Regions from separate parts of the Marinococcus sp. PL1-022 genome, predicted to be linked through region 2. Evidence: riboswitches for the same ligand, from Rfam matches in the RefSeq annotation. Region 2 holds a riboswitch; the other holds the start of a gene.
What was found. A riboswitch is a leader RNA that binds a small molecule or an ion and turns the genes downstream of it on or off. The one in region 2 is predicted to bind glycine.
Positions count from the first base shown of each region.

Region 1 (6,114 bases), 480 kb from region 2:
ATAGTTGCTACGCATACTAAAATGAAAAGTGAGGGATTCTCCATGGAACATCAACAGGAGTTGCTTCAGCGCCGTATCCGCGATAAATGGACGGTACAGTACGAGGAGTTCGGTTTTCCGTCTATTCAAAAGGGCTGGGTGCTGCCGGTCGACCGCTGGAAGGATTTCGACCCGTTTATTTTAATGGCCGAGGACTGGTTCAAAAAGGGTACTTTCCCGGACCATCCGCACCGGGGCTTTCAAACCGTGACGTATGTGGTGGACGGACGGCTTGAGCACATTGACAACGGCGGCGGCCGCGATATTCTCGAGCCCGGCGACGTGCAGTATATGAACGCTGGCTGGGCGGCACGCCACGCCGAAGATGGGGTGGAAAACGACATCGCTCATACGCTGCAGCTGTGGCTGAATCTGCCGAAGGATCAGCGAAACACCGATACCATCTACCAGAATGTGTACGGCGAAGAAGCGCCGACCGTCCAGATCGACGGCGGCTATGTAAAGGTCTTTTCCGGTACCATCGCCGGGGAAGAGGGGCCGCTGAACTCGCTCGTCCCGATCACGCTGACCGAAATTAATTTATCGGAGGGCGCCGAATACGTGCATCATCTGCCGGAGAATCACAATGCCTTTTTATACACGCTTGCCGGGAGTGCTGATGTGGCCGATGGGACCGTCAATAAGCACGACGTCGCGACGCTCACCTTTGAGGAGGACGGGGACCCGGAGGCACTCTCCACACTACACATTAAAGCCCACAAGCGCAGAACCCGGCTGCTCGTGTATTCCGGAGAGCCGATCCGTGAAGAGATCGTACCGTACGGCCCGTTTGTGATGAGCAGTATGGAAGAAATCAGGCAGGCGTACCGGGACTTTCACCAGGGAAAATTCGGACCGCCCGCAGAATAAGGCAGGCCGCCATTTAATATGAAGGAGATGAAGCATAGTGGATGTACTCACAGCAATTCATTCACGCCGCAGTAACGGGCTTGTGGACGACACTGAAGTGCCGGAGGATGTCATTTCGCAGGTGCTTGAAGCCGGCACCTGGGCACCGTCGCATCACAAAACAGAGCCGTGGCGGTATTTCGTCATGACCGGCGACGGGCGCAGGCGGCTCGGGGAAGCGATGGCGGCCATTGCCGCCGAAGGAATGACCCCGGAGGAACAGGTGGAAAAGCAGAAAAATCTTGATAAACAAAAGGAGAAGCCAATGCGGGCGCCGGTTGTAATCGCCGTGGCGGCGGAGCCATCCGAGGAAGAGCGGGTGGAGACATTCGAGGAATACGGAGCAGTCTACGCGTCGATTCAAAACATGCTGCTGGCCGCGCATGCGCTTGGACTGGCGGCCTTCTGGCGCACCGGATCGCACTGCTATCATCCGAAAATGAACGAGCAGTTCGGTCTCGGGGAGCAGGGCAAAGTGCTTGGGCTGATTTATATCGGCTACCCGATGCGGGAGATGAAGGAAGGCAGAAGGAGACCGGTGGAGCAGGTAACCACCTGGATTACCGAAGCGTAGATGTTTAAAAAAACCAGGCAGCGGGGGGGCGGATCCGCTGCCTGGTTTTGGCTATTTTTCATCATGCTTTTTATTCAGCTGCTGGCGCAGGTTCAAACGCTGCTGCAGGTATTCCCGCAGGGAAATTTCTTTTTGGGTCCATTGCTGCTTTAAAGCATGAAGCTGGTTTAAAAGATGATGTTTATTCATACGATCCTCCTGCAATCTATTTCTAATAGGTTATACCCGACTGGAAGCTGGTTGAAACCTCAAATTGCATGTGAAAATGAACGAAAATTGTAAAAATTGAACATTTTAGTTTGAGTATCCAAGGCGGTTGGGAATATAATAGATAGATACAAGCCAATATGGCGGAAATGTCAGGAATCCATAAGCCTGCAGCATAAGCCAAAAAGCACTGGAAAAGGGAGACCTTTGTGCTTTTTGGCTTTTATTATAAAATAATAAGAAGGTGAAATGGAATGAAACAATATACTCATATCCTGGCTGCACTTGACGTTCTAAATAACCCGAGTGTCGATGCCTTTGACGAAGCCTGCCGCGTCGCTGTCAAACACGGAGCCGATTTAACGCTCACCTACGTGTTTCATTATAACGAATATTCGTCGCTTGGATGGATGGATCCGATCGGTATCAAACGCCTGCATGCAGAGGCCGAATACCAGCTCGAAGCGTACCGGAAAAACGCTAAAGAAAAAGGTGTATCTAAAGTAAAAGCCGTTCTGGACAACGGGGTTCCCAAAAAACGCCTGGTGAACCAATTATGTGAACGGCTGGAACCGGATCTTATCGTTGTCGGCCAGTCCGGAGGGAATGTACTCGAGCAGGCCATGCAGGGAAACACTGTTACCAAAACGGTACAAAAGCATGCGCCGTGTGATGTACATGTCGTCGACCCGGCCATTGCTTCGATCCAGCGGGCCCATACTGCACCGCTCCAATAATTCAAAAACACTCCGGCTGATTTTAACAATCAGCCGGAGTGTTTTGCGTGCAGTTATAAAGTGTAATGATTTTTATCGTCCCATTTTTGCTTAATCACGGGAAGGTCACTGAGGGTAGTGATGATAAGCTCTTCATTCCGAAATGCGTTTAAACTGTCGAGAAGCTCATCCTCCGAACAAAAATAAACGGGCTCCTGGCTGCCGAACCGTGAACGGATATCGGCGGCTGTTCCTATGTATACCTGATTTTTGGGGCGTTGAAGTACGTATGCAAAATGGTCGATGACAATGACCTCCTTTGAAGAAACTTATACTAAGAATAGCATGATAGAGGGGAAACAGAAAGCAGAATGCCTGAAATTAGAATCAGGACGGAGTATACATCGTAAATTGAGCCTGAGTCTGGTTGAATTGCCCGAAGCCTTATGCTTTACCTGGCCTTGGGGAAATAAAGCAGAAAATGCCTAAAAGAAGGGCAGAAGCCGCTATGGCCCAATACATAAACAGAATACTGACGAGAGTAAGAGTGCCAAACCAGAGTTGAAAAAAGCGGCGTTCATTCATGGCTTCACTCCTTGGATAAAAGTAGATTCACAAGCTGCAGGGACGCTGATACAGTCTCCGGGCGGCTTCTTTTCCCGTCGGGGTCTGGGCAAGCCCTCCCTCAGCGGTTTCTTTCAGGCTGCCGGGCATGTCGCGCCCGATGGTGTGCATTGTCTGAATCACTTCATCACACGGAATACGGCTGGTAATGCCGGCCAATGCCATGTCGGCTGCCGAAAAGGCGATGGATGTACCGATGACGTTTCTTTTCACGCACGGCACTTCAACGAGTCCCGCAACCGGGTCACATACGAGACCAAGAAGCGACTTCATCGCCATCGCTGTCGCATGGGCCGACTGCTCCGGCGTGCCCTGCTGCAGTTCCGTGATCGTTCCAGCAGCCATCGCCGTCGCTGAGCCGATTTCTGCCTGGCAGCCGCCGGCGGCTCCGGAAATAAAGGCATGGTTCGCAAAAACGTAGCCGATGGCGCTTGCTGCGAACAGCCCCATGGTGAGAGTATCATCATCGAGGCCGCGGTTATCCTGGAGTGAGACGAGCACGCCCGGCAGAATACCGGCGGATCCGGCTGTAGGCGTCGCTACAATGAGTCCCATTTTGGCGTTGCTCTCGGAGGTCGCCATGGCAGCCGTCATTGCTGTGCTGATGACCGGGCCGGATAACGGGGCGGTGTCCTGGATATACTGATGCATCCGATAGGCATCGCCGCCCGAGAGCCTGCTTTCTGTTTCCGTTAGATCGTCCAATCCGTTCCGGACGGCCTGCTTCATTACCTGCAGCCGCTCCTGCATAAGTCCGAAAATATGCCCGCGGGACGAGCCGGAGCGGTCCACTTCGCGGCGCAGCATCCACTCCCCGATGGAAACGTCCTGAGCTGTGCATTCCTGGACGATGCTTTGCATAGTATCCTTCATCTAAATGATGCCTCCTTTTTTGTGCGGGCGGTAATGGATAAAATATCCGCGCCCGTTCCCAGATTAATAGCTGTGGAATGCCCGTTGATTTCATAAATGTAGGCAACGCCGCCCCCGATGGAAGCGCCGGATGCATGGACGCGTTCTGCGCCGGATGAGGCCTGCAGATCCACAGTGTTCGGGTGGCAGCCGCCAGGGGTGTCCGGGCAGAACCGGAAGTCGTAACGAAGCCCCTTGTCCTTTGCCAGGGCATACGCACTCCGGACGTTGATGTCATGCGCGGATAACCCAAGCAGGCCGCCGAGTATGGCTTTATCCGAGCCGTGTCCCTGATAGGTGGAGGCAAGAGAGCCGTAGAAGGTGATTGTCACGTCGCTGACGTCCCCGAGCCACTCATGCACAAATTTCCCGATCGATACCACCCCGGCAGTATGAGAGCTAGAAGGGCCGACCATAATGGGGCCGATAATATCAAAGCAGCTGTCAAACTCCATAGCAATTCCTCCATATCTTAATTGAAAGCGATTACAAAAATGAAAAAAAGACAGAGAAGCGGCCTCATGCGCCGTTTCTCTGTCTGTGTGCCTGAAAGATTTCATTCTTTGACAAGAATTTTCTTCTTCGGCAGGTACGTATACCTTCTCCAGAGGTGCATCCTGTACTGGTCCTGGTACCTGAGAGTTTTTTCTTCCCGGCTGGTGGGAAGAATTGCTCCTTCGGTGCTGTAAAACAATCTACAGGCTCTCCCAATACGTTCATCTGCAAAACCACTATTTGTATTAACTTCAGTTTAAACATGCCTGTCAGAAAAGTAAACCTATTTTTTGACAGCTGGAACGAAAACGATATACTGGATGCAGCCTGACGATTAGTCTTAATAAACCAATTCATTATCAGGCAGGAAAGGATAAGACGATGGATGCCCAAATCATTCTGCGCCCGGTCGAAGCGGAAGATGAAAAAGATATTAATATTCTCCGGCGCCAGCCCTCCGTTATGCATTATACGCTTGGGCTTCCCTCGGAACGAAGAGCTTCCAATCAGTCTTTTATCAATGGGCTGACGGAAAACAATCATGTGATTGTGGCAGAGAACGACGGTCGTGTCGTCGGTATCGGCTCCCTGGAGGTGCTCGGCGGCAAGCTGCATTACTACGGTCTGACCGCCATGGCGGTGCACGATGAGTTTCAGAACCAGGGGATCGGCAGCCGTCTGCTTGATTGTCTGATCGATATCGCCGACAATTATTTAGGCTTATTCCGGCTGGAGCTGGATGTGGTGGAAGAGAATACGCGCGCCGTACAGCTGTATAAAAGCCGCGAATTTGAAACAGAGGGAACGCTTCGCAAAGCCCATTTTGCCCGGGGCGCATTCCACAATGTGCTGGTGATGGGCCGGCTGAACACCGCGCTGCTCCCCAAAGACTGACAGCCTCGCTTAAAAATAGAGCATCCAGCAAATTATAACTTCCAAAAAATAGCTTATTATGAAAAAATAGAAAAAAGTGTTTATGTGTATAGGAGTGCCCGGAGAAAACGGGGTATCGGGGCAATGCTGTTGTAATGACAATCATGCGAGCGGGGGAAAACATAATGAAAAAGATCCTTTCTGCCGGAGCGGCCGGTATGCTCATTCTTTTAAGCGGTTGTTCGGTTCCTTCTTATTATACGGAGGAAGAGAAGGATGTGCCCGGAAATATAGAATCGGAATGGGGAGAGGAAGTGCAGCTGCCGTCCTTTAACGAGTCTTCCATTTCGAGGGCACAGATCAACGAAGATGATGAGGGTGAGCCCGAAGAGCTTGAAATTTGGTACAGCGACGAAGAGCAGGATGAACTGCTGCCTTATTTTCAGGATGCAGGCAACCGGCACCGGTATGAAGAGGACTACAGCACGCGCCTGGTATACGGAATTTACAGCAGTGACATTCACATTATTTTAGATTACGAAGCGGGTGACCGGATGGTCTACGGAGCTCATGATGAGGTGCTCAGTATTGGCGGGCGCCCGGTGGGACGGGACATTCAAAGCGGTCCGATGATTTATACGTTTCAGGCGAACGGGGGCACCTATGCCATTTCATACTCGGAGGAGGCAAGAGCGGATACCGACGTGCACCGCGAGCAGATTAAAGCCTTTTTACAGAACAGCGGGTAGATAGAAGCTGTGCGTG
Region 1 covers NZ_JAWXCX010000001.1:1,428,268-1,434,381, forward strand. The annotation lists gene SIC45_RS07245 (pirin family protein) at 43-909, shown strand; gene SIC45_RS07250 (nitroreductase) at 947-1,522, shown strand; gene SIC45_RS07255 (hypothetical protein) at 1,574-1,711, opposite strand; gene SIC45_RS07260 (universal stress protein) at 1,984-2,466, shown strand; gene sdaAA (L-serine ammonia-lyase, iron-sulfur-dependent, subunit alpha) at 3,058-3,942, opposite strand; gene SIC45_RS07270 (serine dehydratase beta chain) at 3,939-4,436, opposite strand; glycine riboswitch at 4,595-4,701, opposite strand; gene SIC45_RS07275 (GNAT family N-acetyltransferase) at 4,858-5,370, shown strand; gene SIC45_RS07280 (hypothetical protein) at 5,535-6,098, shown strand.
Region 1: linked by a shared signal. The riboswitch ahead of SIC45_RS07270 (serine dehydratase beta chain) and the one ahead of gcvT (glycine cleavage system aminomethyltransferase GcvT) in region 2 are both predicted to bind glycine.

Region 2 (6,114 bases):
GTCTCATTAAATAATTGGCATTTAATACAGCATACTCCGAAACTTTTTTGAGTCCCTCTGCGCCCATCGTACGGATGTACGTGTAGGCACGCACGTTAATACCGAAGTTGCCGTAATACGGCTTCACACGGCCGATGGAATGCGGACGGTCTTTGTCCCAGTAGTACTTACCGCTGTCTTTCATAAGCACCGGTCCGGGCAGATAAGGGATCAGCTCTTTTTTTACGCCAACCGGCCCGCTGCCGGGGCCCCCGCCTCCGTGAGGGCCGGTGAATGTTTTATGCAGATTCAGGTGAACAACATCAAATCCCATGTCCCCGGGTCTTGTGATACCCATGATGGCATTGGAGTTGGCTCCGTCATAATAGAGTCGGCCGCCGGCCTGATGAATCGTATCTGCCATTTCCATAATATCTTCCTCAAACAAACCGAGTGTGTTCGGATTCGTAAGCATGAGAGCAGCTGTTTTTTCACTCGTTACTTCTTTTAAATGCTCAAGGTCCACCAGTCCGCGTGCATCGGTCCGGACCGTTACGTGATCGAATCCTGCCACCGTTGCTGAAGCAGGGTTCGTTCCGTGCGCAGAATCGGGAACGATCACTTCTGTGCGTTCTGTTTCCCCGTTAGCCTCGTGAAGCGCCCGGATCAGCATCAGGCCGGTCCACTCTCCCTGGGCGCCGGCCGCCGGCTGCAGCGTCACTTCATCCATGCCGGTTATTTCGGCAAGTGCCTGCTGCAGGTCGTACATCATTTCGAGATTTCCCTGCACCTGCGCCTCCGGCTGATACGGGTGCGCAGCGGCAAAACCGGCCATACGGGCCGTTTCTTCATTAATTTTCGGATTGTATTTCATCGTGCAGGACCCGAGGGGATAAAAGCCCGAATCTACTCCGTAATTTCGATTCGAAAGCGCCGTATAATGACGCATTAACTGCAGCTCGGACACCTCCGGCAGAGACGGCTCTTCCTCCCGGATGCTCGCCTCCGGCAAAATATCACTTAGGCTTTGCTCAGGTATATTCGTTTCCGGGAGGGAATACGCTACCCTGCCTGGTTTGCTTTGTTCGAAAATTAACGGCTGGTTAGACTGTTTCATGTATAAGCACCTCCAAATGATTGGCAAGGGTTTCAAGCTGTTCCTTTGTCCGAAGCTCAGTCACACATATAAGCATTTGTCCGTTTTTATCTTTAGAGACCTCCCCTAAATCATAACCGCCAATGATTCCATGCTGGAATAGTTGTTCATTTACCTCCGCTGCCGGGCGGCCGAGATTGATGACAAATTCATTAAACGACGGTGACTCATGGACAATCTGTATCCCTTTTTGCTTGAGCAGCTGCTTTAAAAAGTGGGCGCCTTTAATATTTCGTTCGGCCGTTTCCCGCAGGCCTTTTTTTCCTAGTGCCGTCATCGCCACAGAAGCAGCCAGTGCGTTTAAAGCCTGGTTCGAGCAAATGTTGGAGGTCGCTTTATCCCGGCGGATGTGCTGCTCTCTTGCCTGCAGCGTCAGTACGTAGCCGCGGCTTCCGGCTTCATCCTCCGTCTGTCCGACGAGACGCCCGGGCACCTTCCGGATATGCTTTTTAGTCGTGGCAAAAAATCCGCAGTGCGGACCGCCAAACTGCATTGGAATACCAAGCGGCTGGGCGTCTCCTGCCACAATATCCGCCCCGAAACGTCCTGGCGGTGTCAGGGCACCGAGCGCCAGAGGATTTGCCGAAACAATCATCAGTGAGTTTTCTTTATCAGCTGCCTGCCTTACAGCAGCTAAATCTTCAATAGTACCGTAAAAGTTCGGGTACTGTACGATCACTCCTGCCGTATCAGCATCAATCATGTCTTCAAGCTTATCCAGGTCCGTGTGCCCTTCCTTTTCGGGAACAATTTTCACGGTAAGTCCAGGGCCTGCAGCGTATGTTTTCAATACATCAAGTGCTTCGGGGTGAACCGTTTCCGAGACGACGATGGTGCGTCGTTTTCCCCTGTTTTCACTTGCGGCCATCAGTGCTGCTTCCGCAAGCGCCGTTGGCCCGTCATACATAGACGAATTGGCGATATCCATCCCTGTAAGTTCGCTGATCATCGTTTGAAATTCAAAGATTGCCTGCAGCTCGCCCTGTGAAATTTCCGGCTGGTACGGAGTATACGCGGTGTAGAATTCCGAGCGCCGGAGCACGTGATCAACGACCGTTGGTATATAATGCTCGTACACTCCCGCCCCGAGGTAGGAGACGCAGTCCTGCACGTTAGTATTTCTGTCGCTCAGGCGTTTCATTTCCTTTAGAAGGTCCGTTTCTCCAAGAGCCTTCGGCAGATTCATCTTCCCGGAAAAACGAATATTTTCCGGCACGTCCTCAAACAATTCACCGATCGAATCCACACCGATTGTTTTAAGCATTTCTTCCTTATCCTCGCCGGTTACCGGCAGGTAGCGATAATCCATTCTGATGCCTCCTCTGTTTATTTTTCCCGTTTATAAAAAGGCACAGCCGCCACTTTCGCCCGTTTAGCTTTGCCCCGTACATTCACTTCGACAGCCTGATCCAGATTTGTCCATTCGATATTCAGAAGTGCAAGCCCTACGTTTGTTTTCAGCGTAGGCGACTGGGTGCCGGTAGTGACCCATCCGATTTCCACTCCCTCGTCGCTATGTACCTTGTAACCCGGGCGCGGGATTGCTTTATCAACCATTTCGATGCCGACGAGTTTTCGTTTTAAGCCCGCTTCTTTTTGTTTTTTTAAAGCTTCTTTACCAATAAAATCATCTTCCTGCTTCAGCTTGACGCAAAAGCCAATGCCTGCTTCAAGCGGCGAAATATCTGCGCTCAGCTCCTGACCGTACAGCGGGAGTTTTGCTTCAAACCTCAAGGTGTCCCGCGCGCCAAGACCGCATGGAATGATCCCTTCAGGCTCTCCTGCTTTTATGATTGTCTCCCAGCAGCGGACCGCCTCCGCGGCCGGACAGTATAATTCAAAGCCGTCTTCACCGGTATAGCCGGTTCTTGACATGATGACATTTCCCGTTTCCCCTACCGAAGCTCCGGCAGCGAAACGAAAAGGCAGTACCTCTGCAAGAGAAGCATCGGTTACTTTCTGCAGCACCGCTTCTGCCATCGGGCCCTGCACAGCAAGTAATGCTGTATCCTCTGATATATCGGTAATAGTTACGCTTTTCGTCACATGGTCACGCAGCCACTCCAGATCCTTTTCAATATTGGCTGCGTTTAACACAAGCATGTATTTTTCTTTTTCAAGCTGATACACAAGCAGATCGTCAACCGTGCCCCCATCTTCATAGCACATGGCAGTATACAGTGCTTTTCCGGGCTCTGCATTTTTTATGTTGTTTGTGAGCATATACTGCAGAAACTCAGCGGCCCCATCCCCTTCTACAATCGCCTCGCCCATATGGGAAACGTCGAAAAGACCGGCCTTTGTGCGCACTGCCTCATGTTCGTTTTTGATGCCGGAAAACTGAACAGCCATTTCCCATCCGCCAAAATCGACCGTTTTTGCTCCGTATTTCTCATACACAGGATACAAAGGAGTTCGTTTTAATTCCGCCAAGAAAATCACCTCATTCATTATTTTCTGAAAAATCAAAACAGTAAAAAGCATAAAAAAGACAGAACTCCATAAACTATGGAAGCTCTGTCCTATAACCAGAAAGTTTCTCCTTTCCGTCGTACGGAAAGAGTGTCTTCGTGGGTGGCTTCTAAAAGAAGCGCTCTCCAGAGGAGCGTCCAGTAAGAGTCTGTTTGCCTGAGAGATTCACCTGTTACGGTTTGCTCCTTCGGCGCTGCCTGGCAGTCTCTCCCCTTACCATCATCCGCGCATTATATGTACTTCTTTATTTGCTCATATTCTATCACTAATTCAGATAAAAACCAATGCTGAAAAAAATTAAACCGAACATTCCTGATAAATTTGTTTTTATTATTCGTCCCACACTTTGGATCGGCCATTTCTTCCCGATGAAATATTGTTTATACTAAAATCAGCATAAAAATTGGAGGGAAACTATGAACTGGAAACAGCTTCCGCTAGGACCACTGCAGACTAACTGCTATGTTCTTTATGATAATGATAAAAATGTCGTGATTATTGATCCGGCCGGAGATGCCGATAAACTCCTCGCCTATCTTCAGGAAAACGACCTGCACCCTGTCGTCATTCTGTTAACCCATGCCCACTTTGACCATATCGGAGCGCTTGATGCCGTGCGGGACGCCTACAATATTCCTGTTTATCTTCATGAACAGGAAAGCGACTGGCTCGGAGATCCACAGAAAAACGGCTCCGGACGTATGATGCCGGAGGCTGCATTCACTACAAAACCCGCTGATCACCTGCTTCAGGCTGAAGGAACGCTTCAATTCGGCAGCTTTGAATTCCAATGGCTTCATACGCCGGGTCATTCGCCGGGCAGTGTGTCTTACTGGCACAAAGAAACAAACACGGTGTTCTCCGGCGACGTATTATTTTCAGGCGGCGTCGGCCGGACCGATCTCTACGGAGGCGATATGGATACACTGTTAGCCTCTATTCACGAGCAGCTGCTTGAGCTCCCGGATAATACGGTAGTAGCCTGCGGCCATGGGCCCTTTACCGATATCGAAACCGAAATGGACTCCAATCCGTTCATTAATGGGTTTGGTGCATAATCAGTAAGGAACCTCTGATTTTAAACAGAGGTTCCTTACTATTTCAATACAGTAATTGAAATTATGTAAGCTCTCCACCTGTCTCCAGGCGGATATTACCTTACTTCTGTATACATTATTCCTGATCCTCGATCCACTGATATACGTGCTCATGCAGTTCTTCTTCTGTTTCGCCGCCATTCGCCGGATGATCTGCTTCGGCCATCGGCTTTACGGTGTACTGGTCTTCAGGTCCCGGCACGACCTGGGTAAAATCAACATTAGGCTCCGTGATTTTCACCTCTTCACCGTTTTTTTCCACCTCGAATGTGGCAATGCCGCCTGTATCGGTATAATCGTGGTCCTGACCGGAATAAAAATTACCTAGAGAATAATAAACAAGCGTTTCATTGCCTTCTTCACCCTCCACCCATTCCATTGGCTGAAGCACGTGAGGGTGATGACCGATAACTACGTCCACTTCCTGGTCTGCAAGAAATTGGGCCAGCTCTTTCTGCTCTTCATTCGGAAGCCGCTCATATTCATTTCCCCAGTGCATATTGACGACTACAATGTCGGACTTATCTCTTATTGCTTCAATGTCTTCCTGTATTTGCTGCTTATCAATTTCCTGAACGACATATTCGTCTCCCTCCGGCACCTCGATGCCGTTCAGCCCGTATGTATAGGAAAGCACACCCATATCTATATTCTTTACGTCTATGATACGCTGCCTCGCTGCATCTTCTTCATCCTTATATACTCCTACATAATCCATTCCTGTCTGCTCATAATGATTAATCGCATTGTTTACAGCTTCCATGCCACGGTCAAGCGTATGGTTATTGGCTCCGGAGAGCATGTCCACTCCGGCATCCTGAAGGTCATCCACGATCGCGTATGGACTGTTAAAGGAAGGATAAGCTGATAAGCCAAGCTCTTCGCCCCCGGGGATTGATTCCTGATTCACAATTGTGTAATCCGGTTCTTCAAGCATCGGAGTAACAGCCTCAAGTGCCGGGGTGAAGTCATACTCTCCGTCCTCTTCCATTCTTTTATAGACACGTCCGTGCAGCAAAACATCTCCTGCCGCGCCAATCGTAACATTTTCGTCCTTCTGCTCCTGTTTTCCGGACTCTTCTTCTGTCTGTGACTCTGACTTTTCATTCTGCGCCTCTGAATTACCATTTTCTTCGGTAGTTTCCTGAGCACTGCTGCAGCCACTCAAAAGGAAAGCTCCGCACGCTAATCCATAATAAAGTTTTCGCATGACATCCTCTTTTCTACAAATAGAATTCCTAGTCTAAATATACTATAAGTTTACTAATATATTCATTGGAAATGAAGAGGTTTTCATGCATTTTTTTATGCCTGCCGGAGCGTACCATTTTTCCTCCCACGCACAGCAAGCGTCCCCAGAACAGCCGCAAGCGGCACAATCACCCACCATTCCTGGTCAATCAGATGGTA
Region 2 covers NZ_JAWXCX010000001.1:1,904,738-1,910,851, forward strand. The annotation lists gene gcvPB (aminomethyl-transferring glycine dehydrogenase subunit GcvPB) at 1-1,096, opposite strand, end outside; gene gcvPA (aminomethyl-transferring glycine dehydrogenase subunit GcvPA) at 1,083-2,444, opposite strand; gene gcvT (glycine cleavage system aminomethyltransferase GcvT) at 2,462-3,586, opposite strand; glycine riboswitch at 3,742-3,830, opposite strand; gene SIC45_RS09775 (MBL fold metallo-hydrolase) at 4,024-4,665, shown strand; gene SIC45_RS09780 (CapA family protein) at 4,781-5,914, opposite strand; gene SIC45_RS09785 (hypothetical protein) at 6,010-6,114, opposite strand, start outside.